Regions from separate parts of the Ruegeria sp. CH2 genome, predicted to be linked through region 1. Evidence: riboswitches for the same ligand, from Rfam matches in the RefSeq annotation. Region 1 holds a riboswitch; each other region holds the start of a gene.
What was found. Region 1 has a riboswitch for cobalamin ahead of ACR0M9_RS04315 (DUF1636 family protein). Riboswitches for the same ligand answer to the same signal wherever they lie in the genome.

Region 1 (10,415 bases):
GTCATTTCGGCTGGAAAGCCCGGGGCGGTGATATCCAGGCCGGTTGCCTCTTCCAGCCGTTTGATAATATTTGGTGAAAGCTCGCGTTCGCCATAGCGCGCGATACCATCGTTAAAGATGCTGATCATCACCGGGTTTATTTCCAGCGGCACCCCGGCGCGGTCGGCGACCTCCTGAAACAGACCGATATCCTTCTTCACCAGATCCATGGTGAAGGAAATATCGCGCGACCCGTTCAGGATGACCTGACTTTCGGTTTCGTGCACGAAGGACGTGCCGGACGAGATTTTGATCGCCTCATAGGTCGTGTTCAGATCCATCCCCGCAGCCTTTGCCGTAACCAGTGCTTCGGCGCAGGTGATCAGGTTGGCGGTGGCAAGATAGTTGGTCATCACTTTCAGCACCGACGCCGAGCCCAGTTCACCGGTGTGCAAAACCCGGCGGCCCATTGTCGTCAGGAACGGCAGAATTCGTTCAAACGTTTCCCGGTCGCAGCCCGCAAAGATCGAGATATTGCCCGTCGCGGCACGGTGGCACCCGCCAGAAACCGGGCAATCGACGGCCGCACCGCCGCGCGATATGACTTCGGCACCCAGGTGTTTGACTTCGGCCTCGTCCGTGGTCGACATCTCCATCCAGATCTTGCCGGGGCCCACTTCGGGCAACATCTCCTGCATGACTGCGTCCGATGCTGCCGGAGACGGCAGACAGGTGATCACCGCATCGCAATCGCGCATCAACTGGGCGGGCCCTTCTGCCGCCTTTGCGCCTTTGGCGACAAACTCGGCCACCAGATCCGCGTTCAGGTCATGCACAGTCAGATCAATGCCGTTGCGCAAAAGGGATCCCGAAAGCTTGCCGCCTACGTTACCCAGACCGATAAATCCCACTTTCATATGACGCATCTCCAAGTTCGTCGTTTTCCCGTCATGCGACCATATACCGAACACGTTCTTCATGCCGCCGAACGACGCCTACAGGTCGCTTTTTTCACCTTGGCTTATTTGTTGCGCGCGAACCGCTTGACAAGCGGGTCAGCGGTGCCGCATGTCCCTGTCGTTGGTGTCGGCGACAGCCGATGAAAAGGGAATGCGTCAACGGTTCATCCGCCAAACGCAGCCGCCCCCGCGACCGTGACCGGAGAGGATGCCCAATGCCACTGGCCTGTGCCGGGAAGGCGGGACATCCGACAGAGCGACCGCTCTGGCATCCGCAAGCCGGGAGACCTGCCAACACCCGAAGTTGAAACCGGGCGGGGTGTTCCGGTGTCGGGTCCATGTGCAGACGTGGTGCCCGCATGAAACCCCGTCCCCCGCGAAGAGGATTTGGGGGGATGAGAGACATGACCGAGACCGCACCGGTAGAATTACTGGTCTGCACGACTTGCCGCCGGGGTCTGCCCTTCGAGGATGATGCTGAGCGTCCCGGCACATTGTTGCACAAGGCCTTGGAACAGGCTGCCCTGCCAGATGGCATCATTCTGAAACCTGTCGAATGCCTTTCGAACTGCGATCAGGGCTGTTCCATCGTTCTTCGGGGCGGGCCGGATCGCTGGACCTTTGTTTACGAGAACCTGAACGAAGTCGATCACGTCGATGTCATCATCGATGGTGTGACCAAGTATCTGGCCACAGACGATGGTCTGGTGAAGTGGCGCGACCGTCCTGAACATTTCCGCAAAAACTGCGCCTCGCGCATTCCCCCGATTGGAGGCTGAGATCATGTCGAACCTAGAAAAACTTCCCGTCACCGTGATCACCGGCTTTCTGGGCTCGGGCAAAACCACGCTGGTGCGCCATCTGATGCAGAACCCGCAGGGAAAGCGTCTTGCGATTGTTGTTAACGAGTTTGGCGATGTGGGTGTTGATGGCGACATTCTGAAATCCTGCGCGATACCGGATTGCCCTGCGGAAAACATCATGGAACTGGCAAACGGCTGCATTTGCTGCACCGTGGCCGATGACTTCATCCCGACCATCGAGGCGCTGATGGCGCTGGAACCGCGCCCGGATCACATCCTGATCGAAACATCCGGCCTTGCACTACCCAAACCGCTGCTGAAAGCATTTGATTGGCCTGATATCCGTTCGAAAATCACCGTTGATGGCGTGATTGCGCTGGCCGATGCCGAGGCTGTGGCCGCCGGTCGCTTTGCTCCGAACGTTGAAGCGGTGGATGCCCAACGGCTGGCTGATGACTCGATCGATCACGAAACACCCTTGTCCGAGGTGTTCGAAGATCAAATCTCGTGCGCGGATATCATCCTGCTGACCAAGCCCGATCTGGCAGGTCCCGAAGGTGTCGCGAAAGCCAAACAGATCATCGCCACCGAGGCGCCGCGCCCGCTTCCCGTCGTCGAGGTTGCAGAGGGTGTCGTCGACGTACGTGTCGTGCTTGGCCTTGAGGCTGCCGCCGAAGATGACATGGACGCGCGCCCGTCACATCACGATGGCCATCACGATCATGAGCATGACGATTTCGAGAGCATCATCGTCGAGTTGCCGGAACAGACCGACCCTGCGGAACTGGTAGCCAGAATCGAACGTCTTGCGACTGAGCTGAATATCCTGCGCGTCAAAGGCTATGCCGCCGTCGCTGGCAAACCGATGCGCCTGCTGGTTCAGGCTGTCGGCGCGCGGGTTCGTCACCAATACGACCGCCCGTGGGAGCCCGGTGAAGAGCGCCGCTCGCGCCTGGTCGTGATTGCCGAGCATGACGACATCAAAGAAGCCGAAATCCGTGATATCCTCGTGGGTGTGACCGAGGTTGCCGAGTAAGTCATGCACGTCGTCTTTCGCGAAAGCCACGGGCTCGAGGAAACCGAGACCCCAACCGATCTGGGCCAAAGCCCGGGTGATCTGGTTGTGCTGTCCTTTTCCGACAGTGACCTGGGCGCTTTCGCGGCGGGCTGGCATCGCGGCGGCGGGCCTGAGGGGCGGATGCCCACGATGCGGCTGGCCAATCTTGCGGCGCTGAAGCACCCTCTGTCCGTCGATACCTATGTCGAACAGACACTTGAGGGCGCAAAGGGCATCCTGATCCGTCTGATAGGTGGCGTGCCCTATTGGTCTTACGGGCTGCAACAGGTTCTGGCACTGGCGCAAGCCAAAGGCATCGCGTTAGCCGTTTTACCGGCGGATGGGCGTGAAGACACTCGGTTGGATGAGTATTCGACCCTGCCCCTCTCGACCCTGAGGCGGCTGGCACATCTGTGTGACACCGGCGGCGAAGTCGCCGCGCAGGCCGCATTGGCCCAGATGGCCTTGGCAGCAGGGCTTTATGCCGGGCCAGTGATGGGCGCGAAAACCCTGCCCGAATGCGGTGCGTGGTGTCCAGATCAGGGTGTCGTCCCGGTGGGTTCCGCATTCCAGAGCGATACGAAACGCATCCTTGTCACCTTTTATCGCGCGTATCTGACATCCGCAGACACCGCCCCGGTCGCGGCCCTGATCCGCAGCCTGCGCGCCCGCGGGCTTCAGGCGGTGGGTCTGTTTGCCCCGTCGCTCAAGACCCCAGCCGCTGCCGACTGGCTCAGGGAACAGGTCGTCGCCTTGCGACCGTCGGCGATCATCAACGCCACTTCATTCTCGGGCAAGGGCGCGTCCGGCACGTCGCCTCTGGACGCAGCGGATGTGCCGGTGTTTCAGGTCGCTCTCGCCACCTCGCGACGCAAGGCCTGGGCGGAGGCCGAACGCGGCCTGTCACCCGCCGACCTCGCCATGCATGTGGTATTGCCCGAAGTGGACGGGCGAATATCGGCAGGCGTTGTCTCTTTCAAAGAACCGGGCAAGCGCGATCCGCATTTGGAATACTCGCGTTTTGCGCATCGGGCCGAGTCGGACCGGATCGAGGCGATCATCGATCGGGTATCGGGCTGGCTTGCCCTGAATGACAAACCCAAGGCAGACCAGATCCCCGCGTTGGTACTGTCCACATATCCCGGCAAAGACTGGCAAATGGCCCATGCGGTTGGTCTCGACGCGCTGGCCTCGGCTGAGGCGATGCTGTCTGATCTTTGCGGTGAAGGCTACGACATCGCGGCTGGCGATCCGGTTGCCGACGCACTCTTGGACGCCCGGATATCGTGGCCGCTTGAGGATTATCTGAGCGCACTCGCTGAATTGCCCCAAACCCTGCGCACCGATCTGCACACCGTATGGGGCAATCCTGAGCAAGACCCAACTTTCACTCAGGGTGCGTTTCACTTCACGGCTTTGCGACGCGGCAAGGCGCTGGTCGCACTGCAACCAGAGCGCGGAACACCCGAACTGCGTGATGACGACTATCACGACCTTTCGCGTACCCCGCGCCATAGCTATGTCGCCTTCTATTTGTGGCTGCGCAAAGGTCTTGGCGCGGACGCGCTGATCCATATCGGTGCGCATGGCACACTGGAATGGCTGCCCGGCAAATCGGTCGCCCTATCAGCAGACTGCTGGCCCGAGGCGCTGATCCGTGACCTGCCGGTGATCTACCCGTTCATCGTCAACGACCCAGGTGAGGCCGCGCAGGCCAAGCGCCGGATCGGCGCGGTGACCCTGGGCCACATCCCGCCCCCCATGAAAGAAAGCGGAACGCCTGACCGGATGGTGCGACTGGAAGCCCTGCTGGACGAGTTCTCAAACGCGGACGGCCTTGACCCCAGACGCCGTGACCGGTTGCAGGAAGATATCCGGGATGAGGCGCAAGCCATTGGGCTGGAGCACGATCTGGGCCTGAACCAGGCCACCAGCACCGCGGAAGCAATCACGCGCATCGACCGCTTTGTCTGCGATATCAAAGAAAGCCAGTTTGGCGACGGGCTGCACGTCTATGGGCGTGTTCCGGATGTGATCGGCAGTTTCGACCCAGCCCCATCCGCCCATGCCGAACGCAAGGCACTGATCAATGCGTTGGCTGGCAAGCGGATCGAGGCTGGCCCGTCCGGCTCGCCCTATCGGGGCCGCTCTGACGTGCTGCCGACCGGGCGAAACCTGTTCACCACCGACCCGCGGTCTGTGCCCACCCGCGCAGCCTACACGCAAGGCGTGAAACTGGCCGAGGAACTGGTACGGCGGCACTTGCAGGAGGAAGGCGATTACCCGAAAGGGCTGATTGTCGATCTGTGGGGATCGGCCACCATGCGCACTGCGGGCGAAGAATTCGCCATGGCCCTGCACCTGCTGGGTGTAAAGCCGGTTTGGGATAAGGGATCCGAGCGGGTTTCGGGTATTGAAGTGCTGCCCATCACCGACCTGAGCCGCCCGCGCCTGGACGTCACCTTGCGGGTTTCGGGCTTGTTTCGCGATGTGTTCCCCACGTTGTCAGCCCTCTATGGTCAGGCGGTTCGGGCATTGTCAGAGCGTGACGAAGCGACCGACTGGAACCCCTATGCCGGTCACGCCCCGGCTGCGCGGGTGTTTGGCCCGGCACCCGGCAGTTACGGCCTGAACATGACCCATCTGTCCGAGACCTATACGGACGAGGCGCGCGCCCAAGCCGGGGAGGCATGGCTTGAGGCCAGTTCGTACGCGCTGGAAGGTGAACACATCGCGCAGGACAAAGCGGGGATCACGGATCGTGTCGCCAAGGCCGACAGTTTTGTTCACCTCCAGGATCTGACGGAAACTGACCTGCTGCTGGCCAACGATTATGCCACGCATGAGGCCGGTTTTGCCGCCGCCAAGAAATTCGTCGGCGGATCCGCGCAGCTTTACCATCTGGACAACACCAACCCCGATAATCCGCGCGCCCGGACTCTGCCGGAAGAAATCAGCCGCGTCGTTCATGCCCGTGCTGCCAACCCTGGCTGGATCGCGGGGATGCAGCGCCATGGTTTTCGCGGCGCCGCCGAGATTGCTGCGACGCTGGATCACATGGCCTCTTTTGCGCATCTGTCCGGAACCGTCGCTCCGCATCTATTTGATCTCTACCACGAAGCCACATTGGGCAATGAGGCCGTTGATGCCTTTCTGCAAGAGGCCAACCCGAAGGCCCATCAGGCCATGCAAGACAGGTTCCGTGCATTGCTGGAAGCGGGGCTTTGGAACACACGCCGGAATTCGATCCGTGCCGACTTGGAGGGTTTGGGATGAGTGCACCTATCGTTCAAGGCTGGTGCCCTGGCGCACATCGCCCGATGATGTCAGGCGACGGGCTGGTCGTGCGGGTCCGTCCGCGTCTGGCGCGACTGAGTGCCAGGCAGGCTATTGGTTTGTGCGAACTGGCTGAACGGTTCGGCAACGGCACCATTGACCTGACCAATCGTGCCAACCTGCAACTGCGCGGCGTGGATGAGCGCGACCACCAGCCGTTGCTTGTGGAACTTGCAGCGCTGAACTTGCTTGATACGGAACCCGGCATCGAAGTACGCCGCAATATTCTGGTCACTCCGCTCTATCAGGCGGGCGATTTGACCGCGCGGCTGACACTGGAGTTGATTGATCGACTGGCCGAATTGCCTGCTCTGCCCGCTAAGTTTGGTTTTGCCATAGATACAGGCCCGAAGCGCCTGTTGGCCTCGGATTCTGCAGATATTCGTCTGGAGCTGGGTGCCGGCGGTCCGATCCTGCGCGCCGACGGCTGCAAAACCGGGCGGTCTGTGACCGAGGATAACGCCATTGACAACGTGATCGCATTGGCCCTGTGGTTTTCTGAGACTTACACGGCCGAGACACGTCGCATGGCGCGGGTCACCCACGCGTTGCCACAGGAATGGCAGGGATTTGCCCCCGGTCCTTTCGGTGAAAAACTGCAACCCGGCCCCTGTGAACTGGGTGCTCTCTACGGCGCGGCTTTCGGCTCGCTGCCTGCGCACAAGCTTTGTGAACTGATCGAAGCCAGCGGCGCTTCTGCCTTGCGTGTCACACCGTGGCGGCTGATCCTGCTGGAAGGCGGGGCGGCGATACCCGCCCCGGATTTTGTCACTGACGGAGCCGATCCGATGATGACAACCGACGCCTGCCCCGGCGCGCCGTTCTGCCCGCAAGCGCAGGTGGAAACGCGCGACATCGCCCGTGCATTGGCCCGGCGCATTCCCGGTCGCCTGCATGTCTCGGGCTGCGCCAAGGGATGCGCCCATATGGGCCCGGCCGACATCACTGTGGTCGGCAACAACGGGCGATTTGATCTTGTCAAACAGGGCCGCGCGGGGGATGAGCCCAGCCAACGCGGGCTCGACCCGGAAACACTCATGACTATGGACTTCACCTGATGCCCTATACATACGAAACTGATGGCGCGGCGATCTACAAGGAAAGCTTTGCCACCATCCGGTCCGAGGCTGATCTGGCCCGCTTTGATGCCGATGAAGAGCAGGTCGCCGTTCGGATGATCCACGCCGCCGGCATGGTCGGGCTGGAGGAGTTTGTACATTTCTCACCCGGGTTTGTGCAGACCGCACGCACGGCGCTGGAAAACGGCGCGGCGATCCTGTGTGACGCGCGCATGGTCAGCGAAGGTGTGACCCGCTTCCGTCTTCCTGCCGACAACGAGGTAATCTGCACCCTGCACGACGAACGCGTGCGTCCCCTGGCCGCCGAGATGAGCAACACCCGTTCCGCCGCTGCGCTGGAATTGTGGCGGCCGCATCTGGAGGGCGCGCTGGTCGCCATCGGCAATGCGCCCACCGCGCTGTTTCATTTGCTGAACATGCTGGAAGACCCGGATTGCCCGCGCCCTGCCGCGATCATCGGCTGCCCGGTCGGATTTGTCGGAGCGATGGAATCCAAAGATGCGCTATGGCAGGCGCAACCGGTGCCGTCCTGCATTGTCAAAGGTCGTCTGGGCGGCAGCGCCATCACCGTGGCGGCCATCAACGCCATTGCAAGCCGGGCAGAATGAAGATGGGCACCATATACGGTGTGGGCCTTGGCCCCGGCGATCCGGATCTGATGAGCGTCCGGGCTGATCGCCTGCTGCGCAACGCCAAGCATGTGGCATTCTTTCGCAAACCGGGTCGCAGCGGTCAGGCCCGCAAAATCGTCAACGGGATGATCCCCGAAGGCGCGATTGAATTCCCGATGGAATACCCTGTGACCACCGAGATCCCGGTCACCGATCCACGTTATAACGAGTTGCTGGCCACATTCTATGAAGAGTGCACAGCACACCTGAAGACGCTGTCGGAACAGGGCGAGGATGTGGTGGTCCTGTGTGAGGGCGATCCATTTTTCTACGGCTCGTTCATGCATCTTTACAATCGGTTGCGTGACGAAGCTCCGGTCGAGGTTGTTCCAGCCATCACCGGCATGTCCGGTGCGTGGACGGCCACGGGCGATCCGATCACATGGGGCGATGATGTGCTGACCGTGCTGGTCGGCACCCTGCCCGAGGAGGTTTTGGCTGAACGTATGGCGCAGACAGATGCTTTGGTCGTGATGAAAATCGGGCGGAACATCGACAAGGTAAAACGCGCACTGAAAACCTCGGGGTTGTACGACCGCGCTTGGATTGTCGAATATGCGCAAATGCCGAACCAGACGGTGACAAAACTGTCCGAAGCCTGCGGGAAGATCACCCCGTATTTCTCGATCATCGTTGTGCACGGTCAGGGGCGGCGACCATGAGCGGCTGGGTCAAGATCGCAGGCCTTGGTCCGGGGGACGAGACGCTGGTCACCCCCGAAGTTACAGCGGCTTTGGCCGACGCCACCGATGTGGTGGGCTACATCCCTTATGTAGCCCGCGTGGCCGACCGACCCGGCCTGACCCTGCACGCCAGTGATAACCGGGTTGAAATCGACCGCTCGCAACACGCGCTGCAAATGGCCGTCGAAGGCAGGCGGGTGGTTGTTGTGTCCTCGGGCGATCCCGGTGTGTTTGCGATGGCTGCCGCTGTGTTCGAAGCGTTGGAGAATGGCCCAACAGAATGGCGTGACATTCAGGTAGATGTGCTGCCGGGGATCACCGCAATGCTGGCCGCATCTGCCCGCGCGGGCGCTCCGATGGGGCATGATTTCTGCGCCATCAACCTTAGCGACAACCTAAAGCCTTGGACGCTAATCGAAAAACGCCTGCGCTTGGCTGCGCAAGCCGATTTTTCGATGGCCTTCTATAATCCCCGCTCGAAGTCTCGCCCGGAAGGCTTTGTAAAGACACTGGAAATCCTACGCGAAGAATGCGAGCCCGAGCGGGTGATCCTGTTTGCGCGCGCCGTGTCACGAGCGGATGAGGTGATCCGGGTTTCTACCCTGGCCGAGGCCACGCCCGAGATGGCGGATATGCAGACCGTGGTTATTGTCGGTTCGTCGCGCACCCGAGTCATCGAACGCAAAGGCACGCCGATCGTCTATACGCCACGCTTCACCCCGGTCGAGGATCAGGGATGAGACACCCAGTCCAGCACCTGTGCGACAGTCGAAAGCTCGGTCCGCTTTGGCAGAACAGGGCGCTCGATCATAAGCACTGGCAGGCCCAGCGCCCGCGCTGCGTCCAGCTTGGCGCGCGCGCCCAAGCCGCCCGCGTTCTTGGACACCACAAGTTGCGTCCTGTGTTGCTGCATCAATGCGCAGTCATCGGCTTCTGCAAAAGGACCCCGGGCCACGACAACCTGCGCCAAAGGAAAAGGCACGCTGTCAGGCTCGTCCACCAGACGCAGCAGGTAGTGATGCTGGGGCTGGGCTGCAAAGTCTTCAAGATGCATACGCCCGACAGCCAGGAACACACGCTGCGGATCACCTGCAAGCGCATCGACGGCGGCAGTGATATCGGGCACGCGGTGCCAGACATCGCCGGGTTGCAGCTTCCACGCCGCGCGGGTCAAGGCGGCCAGTGGAACCTGAGTTGTGTGACACGCCTCAATCGCGTTCCGGCTCATCTGCGCCGCAAATGGATGGGTCGCATCCACGACATGGGTGATCGCGTTTTCACGGATGTAGTGGGCCAGACCTTCCGGGCCGCCAAACCCGCCAACTCGCACCGGCAACGGCTGCGGACGCGGGGTTTCCACCCGTCCCGCATAAGAATACACAGCCGCAATCCCTTGTTCCGCAACAGCTTTGGCCAAAGCGTTGGCCTCGGTCGTGCCGCCAAGAATCAGGAGGTTGAGCATGTCTGAAACTCCGTGGCTGACCGTTCTGGGATTGGGCGAAGATGGGTTTGATGGCCTGTCGCCTGCAAGCCGTCAAGTGCTGGACCGGGCCGAAGTGATCATGGGGCCGCCTCGTCACCTGTCGCTGCTGCCGGAAAACGAGGCTGAGCGCGTCGAATGGCCGGTGCCGTTCTCGGACGGATTGCCGATCCTGAAAGGCCTGCGCGGACGGCAGACGGTGGTTCTGGCGTCAGGTGATCCGTTCTGGTTTGGCGCGGGGTCCGTCATCGCGCGTAACTTCGATGCCAACGAGTGGACCGCCCTGCCCGGCCAGTCCACATTTTCGCTGGCCGCTGCGCGGCTGGGCTGGCCTTTGGAAAGCACGCTGACCTTTGGCCTGCACGCTG
Region 2 (10,415 bases), on a different contig from region 1:
CAGAGCCCACCGCCACTTCCAGCCGCGGTTCATCCAATCGCCGTGTCTCATCCGCCTCGAACCATGCTTTTGAGAAAACAGGAGTTGAGCCGACGGTTTCGATCAGGCTGCGGCGCGTGACTTCGGGATTGAAGGTAAATTTTACGGTATGGTCATCCAACGCCTCGGCTCCTGTCACCATACGGCCAACGGCCTGCGCATAAGACGGCAGGCCCTGTTCGATGAACAAACGGTGGCTGTAGACAACATCTTCCGCCGTGACCGGCGTGCCATCCCAAAAAGTTGCTTCGGGGCGCAAATGGAAAATGACGTAATTGCGCCCTTCGTCATATTCCAGACTTTCCGCAACTACACCGTAATACTGCCCGACACTGTCTTCGGCACTTTCAAACAGGCGATCATATTGCAATGTGGTCAGCGCACCGGCGCGCCCCTTTCGCGAATAGGGGTTGAGGGAATCGAACGTTCCAGAGGCTGCCAGCGAAAGCTCGCCACCCTTGGGGGCGTCGGGATTCACATAATTCAGATGCGAATAATCCGCCGGGTAATCCAGATTTCCGAAATACGAATACCCGTGACTGCGGGTGACGCCTTCATCCAGCGCCTGTGCTGCATGCGGAGCAATCAGAGCGGCGCAGAGCCCCAAAATGCCAACCCATGGCCTTACCTCAAGATCACGTGCAGCAGGCATCAGGGATATCATATTGCTCATCCTCTCGGTCATTGTCACCGTCAATGTCGTAACCGCTAGCTAAAGTGCCAGCACGTGCAGATTCAAGTTTAGAATGCGTGAGCACTTTGTGAAGGTTTCTTCAGACAAAAAAGCCGCTGCGTTGCGGCAGCGGCTTTGAATGGTTCTGATCGGTCAGGCAATCAGTTGCCGATTGTCTGCAGATAGGCAATCACGTCGGCGCGATCCTGCGGCTTTTTCAGGCCGGCAAAGCTCATCGATGTGCCCGAGATATAGCTGCCGGGCTTGGTCAGGAAGGCATCCAGCGCTTCGGGTGTCCAGTTGCCGCCATGCGCCTGCATACCGGCCGAGTAACCGGTGAAGCCGTTGGCCGAGGCGACGGGGCGATTAACCACACCGTACAGGTAAGGGCCGGTGCCGTTTGCGCCGTCTTCCAGCTTGTGGCACGCGGTGCATTTGCGGAACACTTTTGCGCCGCTCTCGACGTCTGCGGCGGCCAGCAGGTCCTCAAAGACCACTTCTTCACCGTCGGCGCTTTCGCCCGAGCTTTCGGTTTCGATAATGTAGGCGGCCTCAGCCGAGCCATGGCCACCGGAAGAATAGAGGACATCCGCCCCCCACTTGGCCAGAAGCAGCACCAGGAATGTGCCGAACAGGCCTGCGGCGGCCTTGGTTACTGTCATCGTGTCGAACATTGATCGCGAGTCCATTTCAGCTGTCTGGGCAGCTGTCTAAGGCTTCCCCTTGCGAGAGGCAAGGTATAGACACCGCGACGAAACGACCAAATCGCGAACTTGTTGCATGGAATCGACCAAATGACCAATCGCATTGCTTTTCAGGGGGAACCCGGCGCCTACAGTCACGAGGCCTGCCGCAACGCTCGGCCAGATATGGAAGCCCTGCCCTGCCGCACCTTCGAGGATGTGATCGAATCGGTCCGCTCAGGCGATGCGGATCTGGCAATGCTTCCGGTCGAGAACACGACCTATGGGCGGGTGGCCGATATTCACCGGCTGTTACCCCATAGCGGGCTGCATATCATCGATGAGGCCTTTGTCCGGGTTCATATCAACCTTCTTGCCGTGCCGGGTGCAAAACTGGAAGACATAACCGAGGCGCATTCGCATCTGGTGCTGCTGCCGCAATGTGCGGGTTTCCTTAAGGAACACGGCATCCGCGGCCGCGTCAGCCCCGATAACGCCCGCGCCGCTCGCGAAGTGGCCGAGGAAGGCAATCCGCATTCAGCCGCGCTGGCCAGTGAGCTGGCCGGTGAGATCTATAACCTGAACGTTCTGGCCCGCCATATCGAGGATAATGACGACAATACGACCCGCTTTCTTGTCATGTCGCGCGAAACGGATTTGTCCCGCCGGGGCGATCATGGGATGATCACCAGCTTTGTGTTTCAGGTCCGCAACATCCCTGCTGCGCTTTACAAAGCGATGGGCGGGTTTGCCACCAATGGGATCAACATGACCAAGCTGGAAAGCTATATGGTCGACGGCTCCTTTACCGCGACGCAGTTTTACGCGGATATCGTCGGGCATCCCGAAGACCGCAACGTGCAGCTGGCCATGGACGAGCTTGAGCATTTCACGACCAATGTCGAGGTTCTGGGCGTCTATCCGGCAGCACATCCGCGCGGATAATCACGGTTCGCCATGGCATTCCTTTGGGCTTGTTTCGTTGTTGCCCGTTTTTTCGAAGCTGTTTGCAATGCCGGTGGCCCCCCATGTCTCGTGCCGCTGCGCCTGGAATCGTCGCTCTCTAGCGGTTAATCCGGTAGACCTTTGACACAGACCCATCTTGTGTGCGGTACGTCCGGAAACCCATGGCTTCGTAATAGGCCAGACCTTCAGTATTGCCTGCGCCAATTGTTGCATCGATAGCAGGGAGACCCTGCGCTAGGGCCGCGTCCAGAGTGTGCGCGAAAAGTGCGCGCCCGATCCCGAGCCGGGCGGCTGATGGTCGGATATGGGTTCCAATCACGCCCCACCCCACTGACACGCCGTAGGGGTTGTTTTCGACCGCATATTTCAGGGATTGGAACCCGAGCACGTGACCATTCGGGTCCGTTGCGATTGTACATCGTAATTGATCCGGGTGGCGAATATAGTGCCTTAGGGCAAAATCGACATCGTGGGCTTTGCGCCGCTTGCCAGCCAGGACCAGATCGTGAAGGACGCCAGCGACCCCTTCGGCATCGCTGGCGGATGCCGATTTGAAACTCAGGTGGTCCGATCCCTTCACACCTGCAGTGCGATCTTGTGTCTTACCCGCCATGCAGGTGCCTCTGCTCCAACTCGCGTGCGAATTCGCTGAGACGCACCTGAAACTGCTTGCGAAACCTCGACTGCCCCAGCTTCATGGATTGCAACAGCAACCGTGCCGGCAGGGACTTGGCGGCGAGTGACATTTCAACGCTCAGGCGCGTCCGGCGCGGGGACAGGGCCAGAAAATCCACGGTCGTGAACCCGGTGATACCCTTGCTGGCAGCGTCAAATCGCATTTGCGAAGGCCTGTCGAAATCTGTCATCACCACCGACATCTGACGCGGCTTTCCGCGCAGTTTGAACTCCGTATTCCACTCGGTTCCGGCCGTCACCGCCGCGCCACCGCCCAAACGGCGCACATCGATGCCACGGCGCATTGCCATACGCTCGAATCGTTCGAAATCCGACACCATGTCGAACACCGATTGGATGGGGGCCTCGATATCTTCGCGCGCTGAAAACTGCATAATGACCTTTGCTGTTTTATTGCTGAGCTAATGTTTCCTCAGTCCAGAGTATCTGCAAGCCAGTTCTGAAGCAGAAAATGAGCGATTGCCCCTTTGCGCGCTGGCAATAGCCTAGGATGATCACCGGCAAAGGCCTGCATCATTTCGGATTTGCTGACCCACATCGCCTCTTCTATCTCGACCGGGTCGATCACGATGTCGCGTGACAGCGCCTCACCCGCACATCCAAACATCAATGAGGCCGGGAACGGCCAGGGCTGGCTGGACAGGTACGAAACCGCACCTACCGGCACGCCCGCCTCTTCCATCACTTCGCGGCGCACTGCTGCCTCAAGTGTTTCGCCGGGCTCAACAAATCCCGCCAGCAAGGAGAACATCCCGTCAGGCCAGCCCGGAGACCGGCCCATCAGCACGCTGTCACCATGCGTGATCAACATGATCACAACCGGATCGGTGCGCGGAAAGTGTTGCCCGCCACAGGACAGGCAACTGCGCTGCCATCCCCCCTGCGACACCTCGCTGGCGGCACCACATCGGGCACAGTAGCGATGCGTTTCATGCCAGCCGATTATTGCCTTTGACGTTGCCGCCAGTTCCGCGTCGCGCGCCGACAGCCGTGTCATGATCCGGCGCAGTTCGGCAAACACGTGGCCTTGCGGTAAATCCGGGTGTTGTTGTTCGGACTTGTCCACGAAGGCGCCCAGACTGGTCAGATCCAGCCCCTCGGCTGTCCATGCGGAAAAATCAACGGCAAACACGGGGGCGCTGTCAGCGCTCAGACCCAAAAACACCGGGGATTCAATGACGCCACCGGGACCATTGCTGATCAGCGAGTGCGTCATCGGGATCATGGCAAGCTGGTCCAGCCCCTCACCCTGTACCAGCAGTTTTCCACGCCACAGCAAGACACAGCGGGCGGCCGGGTTGTGCATCGCCTCGGCCAGCTTGTCCGCATCTCCGCGATACTGCGCCGCCCGATCAAGGCCCGAACCCCCGAAGGTTACCTGCTCTGCGTTTTTCATTGGATTTCCTTTTGGTCTTGCGCACAGGGCTGCCACGTCTCAGCCCGTGTTGCAATGGCTATTCAGGGATAGAAAATCCACCACCCTGCCGCTGAAAAGCCGCATGGTGGCCTCGGAAAAATCATCTAGAGTGAATTTTGATGGATTTAATCAATACACACATTCAATAGCAGAATACTCAAAGTGAAGATCCCCTCCTCGACGCAGGTACAGCCCATTGGTGACATTGGGAAAATTCGCATTCTGGCCACAACCGACCTGCATATGAACCTCACCGGTTTTGACTATTACACTGACACGCCAGACCAGACGGTTGGATTAACGCGCACTGCCAGCCTGATCCGCGCTGCCCGACAAGAGGCCGAACGCGCGCTGGTGCTGATGTTTGACAACGGGGATTCGTTGCAGGGAACCCCAATGGGCGATTGGGCGGCAAAGAGTGGCACTGCCCATCCGATGATGAAGGCGTTCGAAGCCCTGGATTATGACGCGATCGGGCTGGGCAACCATGATTTCGGGTTCGGGCTGGTGTCATTGGGCAACATCCTGACGCAAGCCCCCTGTCCGGTCGTTTGCAGCAACCTGTATCGCACGCGCGGCCCACAGCTCTGGCAGCGATACACCGTTCTGGACCGCACTGTATCTTTGAACGGTGAAGACATTCCCGTTCGCATCGGCGCCTTCTCGGTTCTTCCGCCGCAAACGGCTTGTTGGGAGGCGCATAATCTGGATGACGATATCGTCGTCGAGGATATCCTGGTTGCGGCAAAGTCCCTGACGCAGACATTGCGCGACGAGGGGTGTGATATCATCGTCGCGCTTGCTCATTCCGGCCTTGGGGGCAGCGAGCCGATAGCGGGGATGGAAAACGCCGTGATACCCTTGGCCGCGATCAAAGGCATCGATGCCATTGTGGCCGGGCACACTCACCTGACACTTCCAGGAGAGGGCCATGCCAATACCCCGATGGTCGATCACCTGACGGGGCTGGTACATGGAACGCCCGTTGTCATGCCGGGATCAGCGGGCTCTTACCTGGGGGTTATCGATTTGGCCGTGACCGCCGGGCCGGACGGCAAAGTGCAAATCCGGGATTGCTGCGTCGAACTGCGCCCGGTTATCAGCAACGGCACAGCCGTCGGGGAAGACAGTGAAATTGCGGGCTTGTGTGAGGTGGCACATCGTATGACCCGTCAATCCGTTGCCGCACCGGTGGCACATATCCCGGATACATTGCACAGCTATTTCAGTTGCTGTGCGCCGGATCGCGGGCTGACCCTTGTAGCTGCGGCGCAAGCCGCCGCACTGCGCCCGTTTTTGCAGGGAACAGACCTGGCGGATCTGCCGATTTTGTCGGTTGTTTCGCCAGCCAAATCCGGCGGACGCTCAGGCCCGCGCCATTATACCGAGGTACCCGCCGGAGAAATATGTTTGCGCCATGTCGCGGATCTGCATGTGTTTCCCAACGAGTTGCGTGCAATCCGGATCAGCGGCGCGCATTTGCTGGACTGGTTGGAGATGTCGGCCAGCGTATTCAACCAGTTAAAGCCCGGTTCCGAACCCGAGCTGATCAACCCTGAACGGGCCGGGTACAATTTCGACATCGTGTTTGGACTGTCTTATCAGATCGATCCCACGCGGCCGCCTCGATACGATGCGCAGGGGAAAATGATCCGCCCCGACCAAAAGCGGATCAGCGATCTGACATATGCAGGCCGTCCCGTACGACCGGAGCAGATGTTCGTTATGGCGCTGAACAATTACCGCGCCAGCGGAGGCGGGCATTTTCCGCATGCGACAACGTCTGAGCTGATCAGCCTGCCACCGCTGAGCATCAAGGACCTTGTGCAGGATTACCTGGCGCAGCACCTTCCGCCCGATCCGATCGCCACGCAGCCCTACCCGTTCTCGTTGATGCCGCAACGGGGCGTGACAACAATTCTTCGCACAGGTCCAGGCGCCCTGAAATATCTGGATGAGTTGCACAGGTTCGATCCCGTGTCGCTGGGCTCGGATGGCTTGGGATTTGAACGCATTCGCCTGACGCTCTGATGGGTTGTCTTTTCCCAATGCCTTCCCTATATCCGGACTCGAGAGGTTGGCGCGGGCGAGCGCCTCGCCAACCTGGTCAGGTCCGGAAGGAAGCAGCCACAACGAGCCCCGCTTGGGTCGATGTCCAACCTCTCACTTCGTGAACCACAGCCGCAGGAGGGCTTTATGATTGTAGTGAAAACCCTTCGGGCAGACTGGTTCTGATTCACCGGAATCACCGGACTGCCTGAACACACGACCTGCGGATGCGCGATTGCCATCCGTTGGCATTGCTGTTTCTGAAAACAGGCAGATAAATGTCTTATACGCTTTCGGACCTGGGATGGTCCTCTCACTTTGCCGCGCAACACGCGGCTTTTCCTTCCGACACGCCCTTTCGCGTCGCCTCCGTTCATCGGGACCGTCTGATCGGGCTGAGCCCGGATGGTGAAATCCCTTTGCGGACACCGGATAATCCGACCGGTTCATATGCCGTCGGGGATTGGGTTCTTGCGGACGCCGAAAACCGCGTGCGCCACCTTTTGGACCGGCGCAGCCTGCTGCAACGCAGAGCTGCCGGTACAGGTGCCGCAACCCAACTGATTGCCGCCAATGTCGATGTTTTGTTCATCGTCAGCTCGTGCAATGCGGACTTCAACCTTCCCCGGCTGGAACGTTATCTGGCGCTGGCGCATCAGGCCGGATGTTATCCGGTCGTTGTCCTGACGAAAGCTGACCAGTCGGATGACCCCGGCAGTTTCTCGGGACAAGTGCAATCTCTGGACCCTTTTCTGTCGGTGCTGGCGGTCAATGCGCTGGACCCGGCAGATGTCGAAAAGGTTCTGGCATGGTGCCCCAAAGGCCAGACCGGCGCGCTGGTCGGGTCGTCGGGCGTAGGTAAAACGACGCTCAGCAACGCCATGACGGATCAAAACCTCGCCACGTCTGAAATTCGCGAAGACGACGCACGGGGCAGACACACGACAACGGTGCGCGCGTTGCACCGGATGGGTAACGGTGGCTGGCTGATCGATACGCCGGGAATGCGCGCACTGCGTTTGCTGGACGCTCAGGACGGGATCGACAACGTGTTCTCGGACATCACGGAGCTTGGCCAAAGCTGTCGCTTTTCGGATTGTCAGCACGAGACCGAGCCCGGCTGTGCCGTGCAGAACGCAATCGGCGAAGGCGCACTTGACCCGACCCGGCTGGACCGTTGGCGCAAGCTGCGGCGTGAAGATCAGCGAAACTCGGAAACCGTTGCCCAATCGCGGGCGCGGGACAAGGCGTTCGGCAAGATGGTGCGCGGTGTCATGCAGGACAAGAAGCTTCGCAAACGGCCATAACTGCAAGGTGTTAGGAAAACCTGCGTCGCGTCTGATCAGGCGATCAGGCGCGGCCAGACCGCTGCATTGCGACGGGCAAATGCTCCGATATGGCCTATTTCCGGCAGTCCGAATTCAGCAGGCTTCAGAAGGTGGCGTCTGGCCTCGGGGCCATACAAATCAGCAAGGCGCCAAACCGCCTCGGGCGGAGCCATCTGGTCATCTTCGAACGTGAACAGATCCACTGGTGTTCCAGAACTGCCCCAATGCGCATCAGGCAAATTCTGCCCGATCTCGGGAACGTAGCTAAGAGGGGCTGTACACCATTTGCGCCATTGCCAGTAGACCGAGGCGGGCAGGTCCGAACCAAACCCGATCGCTTTGCCGGGCAGATACCCAAGCGCCCGCACCATCAGCGGTGCATGGCCATACCAGAACAGCCCTGCCAACCCCCGATAGGGCCATGGGTGATCTTTCAAAGTCACCAGCCCCGAACACACACCGATCATTCGGTCGATCTGGTCGATATCCGGCTGCACCGGCCCCAGCATCGCACCGACGGAATGGCCGATGGTCCACTGCTGCGCCTTTGGAAACCGCCTGCGCATTTCGGCCCGTGCCGCTGGCATGTCGATCAACGCCCAATCCGCCATTGTTGCAGTTGCGTCTTTCAGGCGGCCGACCAAAGAAAGCCCGTAGTCCCGATAGTCATAGGTCAGGCAAGCTATCCCCCGCTCGGTAGCCAGCCATCGCGCAAAGTGTTGATAATAGTCACGCGGCACACCCGTGGCACTGTTAAGTACGACAACGGTTTCCGGCTCACCCACTGGCCGGTACAGCCGCGCCGACAAGGTCACGGACCCTGACGGAAAGCGGAAATCTTCGATCAACACCGTCTGTTCCGTATCCAACATGATCCCCGGCTTTCGCTGAAACAATGGTTTGCCTGCCTTCGATGCCGACGAAACTAAGCCGGAACGTAAACCGCATCCAGCATGACCAAACGTCCGGCCTAAAGATCGGCTTGACTCGGAACGCGATCAGGCGCTAGCGGTTGTGTGATGGTTTCCGGCCCCCACAAGAGGTCGGGATGAAAAGGGAACACGGTGCGGTTTGTCTGGTCAAACAGATATCAACCAAGTCCGCGACTGCCCCCGCAACTGTAAGCGGTAAGTAATGCCGAAATACCACTGGCCCACGGGCTGGGAAGGTCGGCAGAGCAATGACCCGCAAGTCAGGAGACCTGCCATCGGAACTGAAACCGAAACTCGGGCGGGGTGTCCGGGCAGGTCCTGACAGCGAGATGCTGTCCCACCTGCCCCAATATCCAGCCCACCACGCGCGGAGGGCGCAGGATGATCTGGAAGACAAAGTCACACGAATACAGCGCAACTGTGTGCCAGCGGACGGGCAATACCTGCCCGGCTTTGGCGCGACTGGCCCGCTCGATTTCCGAAGCCATGGCGCAGGCGGTTTCGGCCACCAGCGAAGATTTCGAATTTGAAGGCAACAGCGCGCTGTCACATTGCGCGGAAGGGTGCATGGCAACGATCCGAGCGCGATCCGACAGCGTTCGCGTTTTCTGCGGGGCGCACCCTGATACGGCAATTCGGGACCTTGATGCCTATGCCGATTTGATCTTCGGACCTACATTCAGCACGCTGCCCTCGGGCATTGTCGCGAACCCGCCTTGCGCCATGATCGAGGTTTCAACGATCCGGCCCCGGAAAACCGGCTACGCACCCCAGCAGCTGTCAGCTTGATCCCACTTCCACCTGTGCCGGGGTGATCCGGGACGCCCAGGCCAGCTGCGCATCGGTTTCGACAGCGCAGGGGCGCACGGCCCGCAGGCGGTCCAGTGCGTCGCTGGCGCGTTCACCGCATTCAACCATCAGTCGCAGAACAATCATCCCGGATCTGCCGCACCCCCCACGGCAATGCACAAGAACCCGGCCACCGCCCGACAGCGCATGTCGGGCCGTGGCGCTGACCTCTGGCCAGGCCTTCTGAACCGCCTGCGTCGGTGCTCCAAAATCTTCGATCGGCAGGTGAACCCACCGGCTGGCACGGCTTTGGATGTCGCTGCCAAAGTGCTGCGCGCCATCCTGAAGCATTTCAACATCCGTCGTCATTGAAATCACAAGGCCCGGTTTCCAAGCCGCAATCATATCCAGATCGCCGACGTAATCCCCGCCACGCCCGGGCATTGAAGTAAGGGCAAGCGTTCCGCCTCCGACCTGCAGAGCAAAAATGACCAGCTGCGACATGAAGTGCGTCCTCCCCCAAGGTACTCTTTAAGAAATGAGTCATTAAATCCGCTGGACCAGTTTAGTTGGAAACCAGCCCGTTTCTGAAACAAAAAATCATCGCGCCCCACAGTGGACGCGGACTGCCGCCGCCACTACGCTGTGCCGAAGCACCGAATCCGAGCGAGAAGACATGACAGACACGCCCAGCCCCGCCTATCAGGTTCTCGCCCGCAAATACCGCCCGGAAACCTTTGCCGACCTGGTGGGTCAAGTTGCTATGGTGCGCACCCTAAAAAACGCCTTCGAGGCCGACCGGATTGCGCAGGCCTTTATCATGACCGGCATTCGCGGAACGGG
Region 3 (10,415 bases), on a different contig from region 1:
TGTCGACAAGTGTTGGGCCGTCATGCTCAATCGCCTGTTTCAGCACGCGCGGCAGATCCTCGGCGTCTTTGACGGTCCAGGATTTGACGCCAAAGGCGGCCGCAACAGCGGCGTGGTCTGTCCGGTTGAAATCAACATTGTAATAGCGCTGACCAAATCCCGCTTTCTGGCCAGCCTTGATCCATCCGAAGACTGAGTTCGAGAAGACGATCGAAGTGATTGGCATATTGTGCCGGACCATCGTTTCAAACTCGCCGCAGGTGAACCCGAACGAGCCATCGCCCATGACCGACAGGGTTTTAACCGATGGCCGCCCGACATGTGCCCCCATGGCCGCGCCCAGCGAATATCCCAGCGCCCCATGTGCCCGGTTGGTGATGAAATGGCGCCCCGGTTTCCGCCAGCGGTAATATGCGCTGAAATAGGGGCAGGGGGTGCCGGGGTCGGCGACGACAATCGCGTCGTCATCCAGAATGTCCATCAGGGACGCCATGACGGCCTCGGGCCGGATCGGTGTCTCGCGACTTGCGGCCAGGGGGGCGAACGCGGTCCTCTTGGCCTCCCATGCGGCGCGGGCCTTGGCTGTTCCGCCTTGGCTGGTCAGGCCCTGCCGGTCTTCCAGTGCTTGCGCCAAAGCCTCCAGCGCCAGCCGGGCATCGGCGCAGATAGCCACTTCGGTCTGGTAATTGGCGCCGATCACCATCGGATCGCTGTCGATATGGATGATCGTGGTGTTGCGTCCGGGGCTTCTCCACCGTTCCGTTGTGACCGAACCGGCGCGGCAGCCAATGAACAAAACGACATCGGCCTGATCCACGACGGCGCGGGTTGCCGGGATGCCCCCGTTCGACCCGACAACGCCCAGGGCAAGCGGGTCGGTCTCGGCAATGGACCCCTGACCCGATACGGTTGTGGCCACGGGCATGTCCAGCAGGCCTGCAACCCGGCGCAGCGCATCGGTCGCCCGGGACAAAACCGGCCCGCCACCACAGACCGCAACCGCGGATTTGGCCCCTGCAAGAATGGCAGCCGCTGCTTCAATGGCGTCCGGGTCAGGTGCGGCCCGTTCAGCGGGATAGCTGCGGTGCCTGTCATCCGCCCAGATTTCAGCCTCGTCTACCTGCCCCTTCTGCGTGTCAAACGGCAGCGCCAGATGCGTCGCACCGGGCGTGCCGGTCGTCATCGCCCTGAAGGCGGCCCGAACCATGGCCGGAAGCCGCGCTGCGTCGTCGAGGGATGTGTTCCATTTGGCCAGAGGCCGGAACAGCGCAGGCTGATCCAGTTCGGTCAACGGGTATTTACCGCGGCTGGTCGTCGCCACATCCGACGTGATTGCCAATATCGGAACCGAGCTTTCGTTGGCCTCGACCACTCCGGGCAAGATATAGGTCGCACCACCACCGGACGGGCCCTCGCACACGCCGGGCTTGCCGGTGACGCGGGCATAGCCATCCGCCATATAGGCCGCGTGCCGTTCATCCCGTGTCAGAATGTGCTGAATGCTGTGATCCATCCGGGCAAGGGCATCATAAAAGGGCAAAGTGGTATCGCCGCACAGGCCAAACATATGCGTCACACCATGCGCTTCGAGCATGCGCACCATGGCTTCGGCTCCGGTCAGAAAATTTGTCCCTGTCATGGTTGCGAGTCCCTTGTGTCAAATCTGTACGCAGACCTGTATACAGTTTTGTATATTGATTTCAAGCTCAGCGTGTGGCACCTGTGATTCAAACGAAGAAGGGCTGGGGTAATGGCGGGTCCGCGCGTCGATGATATCTATGATCAGGTCAAGGCGATGGCGGTTTCGTTTCGCCTGCGCCCCGGCGACCGCCTGAACGAAGTGGCGTTGTCCAGGGATCTGGGCGTCAGCCGCACCCCGCTGCGCGAGGCGTTGAACCGTCTGGTTGCCGAACGGCTTTTCGACTTCCGCCCCGGACAAGGCTTTTTCTGCCGCCCGCTGGACGCGCAAAGCGTGTTCGACCTGTTCGAACTGCGCCAGATCATCGAAACAGCGGCGGCGCGTGCGGCCTGTGCCAAGGCATCGGACGAAGACCTGCAGCTGTTGCGGGACGAGCTTTACGCAACGGGCATCGACATCACCGGTCTGACTGTCGAAGAAGCCGTCAACCGGGATGAGGCGTTTCATTTGGGTATCGCGAAGCTGTCGGGGAATATGGAACTGTTGCAAACCCTGACGCGGATCAACGACCGTATCCGCTATATCCGTTGGATTTCCATGAGCCTCGACCGCGTGCAACGCTCAAAGGACGAACACAAACGCGTCATGCAGGCTTTGATGGACCGGAACGCGGATGAGGCGGCACGGGTTCTGGCTGCACATATCTCCAAGCGTATGGATCAGGTGCAGGATGCCGTGCGTCACGGGATTTCGAACATCTACATGGAAGGGTCGGACGATATTTCGACCCGTATCATCGAGGAGGTTGAGGGATGATCGCGCAGGGCGGAAAATCCATCTACGGTGCGTCTGTCGGCATTCTGATGCTGGATGCCCGCTTTCCCCGCATTCCCGGCGATATGGGCAACGCGCAGACCTGGCCCTTTCCGGTTCACTACCGCATTGTGCGTGATGCCTCGCCGGATCGGGTGGTACGGCACAAAGCCGAAGGCATGCTCGACGTGTTCATCGACGCGGCGCAGGAGCTTGTCAAAGATGGTGTGGACGGGATTACCACCAATTGCGGGTTTCTGTCGCTGTTCCAAAAAGAGCTGGCCCAGGCGGTCCCGGTTCCGGTGGCCACATCGTCCCTGATGCAGGTTGAAATGGTCAACCGCATCCTGCCGGCGGGAAAACGCGCCGGGGTTCTGACCATATCAGCCTCCACTCTGACCCAAGATCACTTGCTGGCCGCCAATGTTCCATTGGACACGCCTATCGGCACAACCGAAGGCGGGGCGGAGTTCACCCGCGCAATCCTTGGAAATGAGCTTGGTCTTGATGTGGAAAAGGCCCGCAAAGACAATGTCGAAGCCGCAATGGCCCTGACATCGGAACACACCGATCTTGGCGCGATCGTGCTGGAATGCACGAATATGTGCCCCTACGCGCCCGATATTCAGCGCGCCACAGGGCTGCCCGTGTTTTCTATCGTGTCTTTCGTGAAGTGGTTTCAGGCCGGTCTTGTTCCGCCCACCTACTAGACAGGTGACACGGGCGCTCTGACTGACCTGCCCTAAGATGTCACAGGTTCAGGTCGCCTTGTACCGAGTTCCGGATCACCCGCTCGGCATTCGGAATGTCGTTTGAAAGCGCCCGCTCTCTTGCGGCCTGTTTGTCCAGCCCAAACCCAACCCAACGGTCGGTGAGCCGGGTTTCCAGTGTTGCAAGATCGACGCCCAGAAACACCTTGAGCGCCCATAGGGAGTGAAGGCCCGACCAGCCCGGTTCATCCAGCAAAAGGTAATTGCCTTCAACCAGAATGACCCGCTGATCAGGCGAGATCATTGATCGGGCAGCGATTGCCAGATCAAGCTTTCGGTCGAAGCCCGGAATTGCAACTTCATCTTCGGTGCGCAAACGCACAAGCAAGGCACGAAACCCGGCAAGATCGAAGGTTTCCGGCGCGCCCTTGCGCGGGAAAAGCCCACGTTCTTTCAGGATCGCGTTGTCAAAGTGAAAACCGTCCATTGGCACAAGCCCTGCTGACACACCGCGCCGGTTCAGCTTGGCTGTGGCAAGGCTGGCAACGGTGCTTTTCCCGGATCCGGGCGGGCCGGCAATCGCGACAAGTTGCCGGTGTCGGGCCGGCGGCAGCGCCTCAACGGCGTCGACGATGCTGTCGGCCAGAACGTCAGGGGCGGTGCTGCCACCGGTCATGCAGCCTGATCCTCGGGCGGTGCGTCCTTGGCCCCGGTCATGAATGCTACGGCGTCGGACATCGAATAGTCCTTGGGGTCAATCACACACAGGCGTTTTCCCAGCCTGTGCACGTGAATCCGGTCTGCGACTTCGAAAACATGAGGCATGTTGTGGCTGATCAGGATGATCGGAATGCCGCGTGATTTCACATCCTGGATCAGTTCAAGGACTCTGCGGCTTTCCTTTACGCCCAGTGCTGCTGTCGGTTCGTCCAGAATGATGACCTTGGATCCGAATGCCGCCGCGCGTGCCACGGCAACGCCCTGGCGCTGTCCACCCGACAGGGTTTCGACGGCCTGATTGATATTCTGGATGGTCATCAGACCCAGTTCGCTCAGCTTTTCGCGGGCGAACTTTTCCATTGCCGGACGGTCTAGCATTCGAAGCCATGATCCCAATGGCCCCTTTCGCCGAATTTCCCGCCCCATGAACATATTGTCCGCAATCGACAGGGCAGGGGACATGGCAAGCGTCTGGTAGACGGTTTCAATACCGGCTTCACGCGCGTCGATCGGGGAATGGAAATTCACCTTTTGACCTTCCAGCCAAACATCGCCTTCGTCTGGCGTCACTGCGCCGGACACTGCCTTGATCAGCGTCGACTTACCCGCGCCATTGTCGCCGATCACCGCCAGAATCTCACCCGGCATCAGGTCAAAATCGCAGTGATCCAGCGCAGTCACCTTGCCGTAGCGTTTCACAAGGTTCCGTCCTTTGAGAATGGGTTCCATCAGGCTGCTACCTTTCTGATCCACTGGTCGACCGCGACCGCTGCGATGATAAGGATGCCGATCAGCAGGAACGTCCATTGTGCATCCGCGCCCAGCAACCGCAGCCCAAGCGTAAAGACACCCACGATCAGGGCACCAAACAGGGACCCCAGAATAGACCCGCGTCCGCCAAACAGAGATATCCCCCCGATCACGACCGCGGTAATGCTTTCGATATTGGCCAGCTGGCCCGAGGTTGGCGAAACCGACCCGATCCGGCCAATCAGGGCCCAGCCCGCAAAGGCGCAGATCAGCCCGGACAGCATGTAGACGGATATCAGCGTACGGTGCACGTTGACACCAGACAGTTCTGCCGCTTCGGGGTCATCTCCGACGGCATAGACATGCCTGCCCCAGGCCGTGTGCCGCAACGCGTATGCAAGGACGAGGATCAGCGCCAGCATGAAGACAACACCAACGGTAAACACCGCCCCGCCCACGTTAAACTTGGCACCAAACAGTTGCAGGATGGCGGCGTGTTCCTCGATCTCCTGCGACCGGATCGTTTCGTTTTGTGAATAAAGGAAATTCGCCGCAAGAACGATCTGCCACATGCCAAGGGTGACGATGAATGGCGGCAGCTTGATGCGACTGACCAGAAACCCGTTCAAGGCCCCGATTGCCGAGCCAACAGCAAGGCCGCACACAATCGCAACCGAAGGCGGCATTCCATAGCGGAAAGTGAATTGCCCCATCACAACCGACGACATCACCATGATGGCCCCAACACTCAGGTCGATGCCTGCGGTCAGGATCACAAGGCTCTGCGCCGCGGCCACGATCCCGACGATCTGAACCTGTTGCAGGATCAATGTCAGCGCAAAGGGCGAAAAGAACTTGGGGCCCAGCAAGACACCAAAGATGACGATTGCAGCGACAAGGACGATCAGCGGGACCAGCGACGGGTTCACATGCAGAAAATGCTGAACCGTTCCGACAAATCCGCGTTGGTGATCGTCAAATTCGGCAACTTGCTCTGGGCTGCCCTTTGCGGCGGTTTCGAAATCGTCGGCTTGTCGTGAAGAATCGGACATGGAACTTCCCCCAAAGCGTCAGGTTTATGACGACTTTAGCAAGGTTTCGGGCGTGTGGGTGGTTTTGATAAGTGGAAGGCCGCGCAGCGGCCTTCCACACGTTCAGCTTAACCCCAGCAGAGGTCCATGCCTTCCTGAACCGAGATGGACTCGACGCCGTCGGCGGCCTTATCCGTCACAAGCGCCACGCCAGTGTCAAAAAAGTCCTTACCGGGTGTGTTCTCGGGTTTCGTCCCTTCGTCCGCCCATTTCTTGACAGCCTCAACGCCCAGCGATGCCATCAGCAGCGGGTATTGCTGGGATGTTGCGCCGATGACCCCGTCCGCCACGTTCTGCACGCCGGGGCAGCCGCCATCGACGGAAACGATCAGCACGTCATTTTCGCGCCCGATAGCCTTGAGCGCCTCGTAAGCACCCGCTGCCGCCGGTTCGTTGATGGTATGCACCACGTTGATCATCGGGTCTTTGGCCAGCAGGTTTTCCATCGCGCGGCGGCCGCCTTCTTCGTTGCCAGCGGTGACATCGCTGCCAACAAGACGCGGGTCGTCTTCATCGCCGATCACGTTCGGATCGGCCAGATCAACACCGAACCCCTGCAGGAACCCCTGATTGCGAAGCACGTCCACAGTGGGCTGGCTGACCGCAAGGTCCAACGTGGCGATTTTGGCGTCGTTTGCCGTATCTCCCAGAGTGGCTTTTGCCCATTGTCCGATCAGAAGCCCCGCAAGGAAATTGTCGGTGGCAAAGGTCGCGTCGGCCGAGTCGATAGGCTCAAGCGGGGTGTCCAGCGCAATCACCAGCAGCCCGGCATCGCGGGCCTGCTGCACCGCCGGAACGATGGACGACGTATCCGACGCGGTCAGCAGGATACCCTTTGCGCCATCCAGAATGCAGGTTTCAATGGCCTGAACCTGAGTTTCGTGGTCTCCGTCGACTTTGCCGGCAAAGGCCTTCAGCGTCATGCCAAGCTCTTCGGCTTTGGCGGTCGCACCCTCTCTCATTTTAACAAAGAAAGGGTTGGTATCCGTCTTGGTGATCAGGCAAACGGTTTCACCTTCGGCCATTGCACTGCTTGCCATGGCCGTAACCGCCAGCGCCGTGGCGCCTGCAAGTTTCGCAAGTTTCATCGGTAGTCCTCCCAGTTTTCCCAATGCCCGTCCGGGCATACGTTTGATCGGGCGAAAACCGGCCCGATCGAACGTGAAAACCATCACAAGATTCGAATTTCGAGTCAATAAATAAATCACTCTTAATTATTATTGACAGAAAGGAAGGGTTTCAACATTGTCGTCATGAAGGGGATGGCCGTGTCTGCAATGAACTCTTTGGACAATACCACTGGCGTACGCGAGCCAGATATGCGCGGCACCAACCAAAGTGGAATGCGGGCCCGAAATGAACGGCTTGTCCTGTCACTGGTCCGGCGCCATCAGGCCCTCGCAAAATCTGAAATCGCGCGGATGACCGGGCTGTCGGCGCAGACGGTCTCGGTCATCATGCGCCAGTTGGAAACCGATGGGCTGCTTCTGCGGGGCGAACCGATCCGGGGAAAAGTCGGACAGCCCTCGGTTCCCATGCGCCTGAACCCGGATGGCGCTTATTTCTTTGGGCTCAAAGTCGGGCGGCGCAGTACCGAATTGGTGCTGACGGATTTCCTTGGCAATGTCAGGCACCGTGAGCGGCGGACTTATGATTTTCCGACGCCCGAGGCGACATTGAGCTTTTCCAAAGAAAGCCTCGACAAAGTGATGGCGTCACTGTCGCCCGAGGCGCGCAGCCGGATCGCGGGTCTTGGGATTGCGATGCCGTTCTACCTTTGGGACTGGGCGCAGACATTGCAGGTTCCGCAGGAGAAAATGGATCCGTGGCGTGACGCGGACCTGAAAGGCGCGCTGGCCGCAAGCTATGACTTGCCGGTATTCCTGCAGAACGACGCAACGGCCGCCTGCGGTGCCGAGCTGGTCTTTGGCCCGGCGGAAGGCCCACGAGATTTCCTGTATTTTTATGTGGGCTTCTTCATCGGGGGCGGGGTGGTTCTGAACGGCTCGATCTTTTCGGGGCGGGGAAACGCCGGTGCGCTTGGCCCATTGCCCGTGCCGGACGACGCAGGCGGAGTGAAACCATTGATAGATGTCGCCAGTCTTTATGTGCTGGAGCGCGCAGTTGGTGGGAATGCCGAAACAGCCGGCTCAATCTGGGAAACGACACAGCATTGGGACCTACCGGAAACCCACCTTGAGAACTGGCTGAAACAAGCGGCGCACGGGATCGCACATGCCATCGTCTCGTCTTGCAGCCTGATCGACTTCGAATCTGTCAAGATTGATGGCTGGATGCCCGCAGGCATCAAGGCGCGGCTGGTGGAATTGGTCGAGGTCAAACTATCTGACATGAACCTGACCGGGCTTGAACGGCCCTTGGTGCAGGTGGGGACGGCAGGCCCGGATGCCCGCTCATTGGGGGCGGCCAGTTTGCCATTGTCGGAAAGATACCTGCTCGAAGGGTAGTTCATTCCCGAAAAACCCCGACCTTTATCCAAAGCGGATCCGCCGGAAAAAGGGCATTGCCCGCTAAACTTTTTGACAGCCAGCGCAATTGATCGTTGACGGATGCCGAAGAAGTCTGGCAAGCCGCTCGGCATGTCCGGTTCCGGGGCGTGCTCTGGAATCAATAGGGAATGCGGTGCGGGCTTTGGCCCAACTCCGCAACTGCACCCGCAACTGTAAGCGGCGAGCAGGGCTGAAGTGCCACTGGAGTTAATCCGGGAAGGCCAGCCCAACGCTTTGACCCGCAAGTCAGGATACCTGCCGGACATGTGCCTTTGACAAGGGCACTCCTAATCGGCGACGGGATGTGCGTCGGAGCAGGATGCTTGAAAAAGCAGCTTAGCTTGGACGTCCCCGCAGTCAAAACGCATCTCGTACCGGGGTTGGTGCGATGGGACAAGGACGACTATTGATGACCAAGCTGCTTTCCGCAGCCGCTGTGGCGATGGCGCTTCCAGCGATGGCAAATGCGCATTTCCTGCTGGAATACACCGCTGACACCATGATCGACGCACCGGGGAATGTTCCGGTCAAGCTGATCTTTTGGCATCCGTTCTCGAACGGGCATGTCATGGATCTGGACAAGCCGCAGGAATTCTACGTGATCCACAACGGTCAGAAAACCGATCTGCTGGATACCCTGGAACCCGTACGTTTCACCGGCGGCGAAAACGAAGGCGCGGCATTCAAGGGTTATGTTCCCGTCAAACGGTCGGGCGACTATGTGTTGGTGACTGTTCCCCAGCCCTATTATGAGGAATCCGAGGATATCTATATCCAGCAGATCGCCAAGGCATTCATGAACCGCAATGAACTGCCGACCGACTGGATGAACCCGGTGGGCCTGCCGGTTGAGATCATCCCGCTCAACAAACCAACCAACATCATCGCGGGTTCGACGTTTACAGGTCGGGTTATGGCCGAAGGCCAACCGGTTGCGGGTGCCGAGATCGAGATCGAGTACATGGCCGCAGAACCGAACATGGAAAGCGCGGCCGCTTCCGCCCCGTCGGTCTCGCCGATGCCGGGTGGTGCATTGGTCGCAACTTCGGATGATAACGGGTATTTCACGTTTGGCGTTCCAAAAGCCGGATATTGGGGATTTGCCGCACTCGGCGCCGGTCCCGTGACCGAACACAACGGCAAAGAACTCAGTCAGGACGCGGTCATCTGGATCCGCGCCTGGGATTTGGAGTAACCGTAGATGCACATCGTTGACGGAGCCTTGTCCAACCCGGTCGTGATCGGCGGAGCCGTCGCTGCGGCGGGTGGGATTGCCATGGGCCTCAGGTCGCTGGATCTTGATCGCATCCCCACTGCGGGGGTGCTGTCTGCCAGCTTTTTCGTGGCATCGCTGATCCATGTGCCGATTGGCCCTTCGTCAGTGCATCTGATCCTCAACGGTATGGCCGGGCTTTTGTTGGGCTGGGCCGCATTCCCGGCCTTGTTCGTCGGGCTTTTGCTGCAGGCCGTCTTCTTTGGCTTTGGCGGGTTGACGGTATTGGGGATCAACACCCTGAACATCGCGTTGCCCGCGGTTTTGGCCGGGCTGATCTTTGGCCGCCTGATCGCCCATGGCTCACCTCTGCAAGGTGCGATATGGGGCGGGGTCGGCGGTGCCTTTGCCATCGCCGCCACAACCGGCATGGTTGCGTTTTCACTGGCCCTGTCCGGGGATGCATTCCTGCCAGCGGCCAAGCTTGTTTTCTTTGCACATATTCCTGTCATGGCGATCGAGGCGATCCTGACTGGGTTCGCGGTTTTGCTGGCGCGCAAGGTCAAGCCCGAGCTGTTTGTCAAACGAGCGGTCGCATGAGGTATCTGGCAATCATTCTGGCGCTGTGCTGCGCACCCCTACCTGCCTTGGCGCATAAGGTCATAGCCGGAGTGTTTAAATCCGGTGACGCCATCGAAGGCGAAATCGGCTTTTCCAACGGCGACATGGCAAGCGATACCGAGGTCATCGTCAACGGCCCGGACGGAGCCGAGCTGGGCCGTATCGTAACAGATGCAGACGGGTTTTTTATCTACACGCCAAACGCGCCGGTGGCCCATACATTCTTTGCAAACCTTGGTGCCGGACATGTGGCCGAGGTCACCATGCCCGCTGCGGATGTCGCCCGGATCATGGGCGTTGAAGCGGAACCCGACACCCCGCCAACAAACGCACCTGCCCAGACAGTGG

Region 2: linked by a shared signal. The riboswitch ahead of ACR0M9_RS18475 (hypothetical protein) and the one ahead of ACR0M9_RS04315 (DUF1636 family protein) in region 1 are both predicted to bind cobalamin.
Region 3: linked by a shared signal. The riboswitch ahead of ACR0M9_RS19885 (DUF4198 domain-containing protein) and the one ahead of ACR0M9_RS04315 (DUF1636 family protein) in region 1 are both predicted to bind cobalamin.

What each region holds. Positions count from the first base shown of each region.
Region 1 covers NZ_JBQFQV010000001.1:864,258-874,672, forward strand. Annotated here, with positions in the region: gene ACR0M9_RS04310 (NAD(P)-dependent oxidoreductase) at 1-959, opposite strand, end outside; cobalamin riboswitch at 1,044-1,248, shown strand; gene ACR0M9_RS04315 (DUF1636 family protein) at 1,343-1,717, shown strand; gene cobW (cobalamin biosynthesis protein CobW) at 1,722-2,777, shown strand; gene cobN (cobaltochelatase subunit CobN) at 2,781-6,074, shown strand; gene ACR0M9_RS04330 (cobalamin biosynthesis protein CobG) at 6,071-7,192, shown strand; gene ACR0M9_RS04335 (precorrin-8X methylmutase) at 7,192-7,821, shown strand; gene ACR0M9_RS04340 (precorrin-2 C(20)-methyltransferase) at 7,818-8,546, shown strand; gene cobJ (precorrin-3B C(17)-methyltransferase) at 8,543-9,307, shown strand; gene ACR0M9_RS04350 (cobalt-precorrin-6A reductase) at 9,298-10,029, opposite strand; gene cbiE (precorrin-6y C5,15-methyltransferase (decarboxylating) subunit CbiE) at 10,028-10,415, shown strand, end outside.
Region 2 covers NZ_JBQFQV010000018.1:9,386-19,800, reverse strand. Annotated here, with positions in the region: gene ACR0M9_RS18525 (extracellular solute-binding protein) at 1-703, opposite strand, end outside; gene ACR0M9_RS18520 (c-type cytochrome) at 874-1,386, opposite strand; gene ACR0M9_RS18515 (prephenate dehydratase) at 1,507-2,340, shown strand; gene ACR0M9_RS18510 (N-acetyltransferase family protein) at 2,459-2,974, opposite strand; gene ACR0M9_RS18505 (SRPBCC family protein) at 2,964-3,431, opposite strand; gene nudC (NAD(+) diphosphatase) at 3,470-4,453, opposite strand; gene ACR0M9_RS18495 (bifunctional 2',3'-cyclic-nucleotide 2'-phosphodiesterase/3'-nucleotidase) at 4,637-6,505, shown strand; RNA gene ffs (signal recognition particle sRNA small type) at 6,545-6,643, shown strand; gene rsgA (ribosome small subunit-dependent GTPase A) at 6,802-7,830, shown strand; gene ACR0M9_RS18480 (alpha/beta hydrolase family protein) at 7,866-8,723, opposite strand; cobalamin riboswitch at 8,856-9,074, shown strand; gene ACR0M9_RS18475 (hypothetical protein) at 9,165-9,572, shown strand; gene ACR0M9_RS18470 (protein-tyrosine phosphatase family protein) at 9,564-10,076, opposite strand; gene ACR0M9_RS18465 (DNA polymerase III subunit gamma/tau) at 10,249-10,415, shown strand, end outside.
Region 3 covers NZ_JBQFQV010000024.1:7,844-18,258, forward strand. Annotated here, with positions in the region: gene ACR0M9_RS19845 (thiamine pyrophosphate-binding protein) at 1-1,639, opposite strand, end outside; gene ACR0M9_RS19850 (GntR family transcriptional regulator) at 1,751-2,455, shown strand; gene ACR0M9_RS19855 (aspartate/glutamate racemase family protein) at 2,452-3,162, shown strand; gene ACR0M9_RS19860 (nucleoside/nucleotide kinase family protein) at 3,203-3,838, opposite strand; gene ACR0M9_RS19865 (ATP-binding cassette domain-containing protein) at 3,835-4,611, opposite strand; gene ACR0M9_RS19870 (ABC transporter permease) at 4,611-5,684, opposite strand; gene ACR0M9_RS19875 (substrate-binding domain-containing protein) at 5,792-6,811, opposite strand; gene ACR0M9_RS19880 (ROK family transcriptional regulator) at 7,001-8,191, shown strand; cobalamin riboswitch at 8,312-8,510, shown strand; gene ACR0M9_RS19885 (DUF4198 domain-containing protein) at 8,643-9,428, shown strand; gene cbiM (cobalt transporter CbiM) at 9,435-10,046, shown strand; gene ACR0M9_RS19895 (cobalt ABC transporter permease) at 10,043-10,415, shown strand, end outside.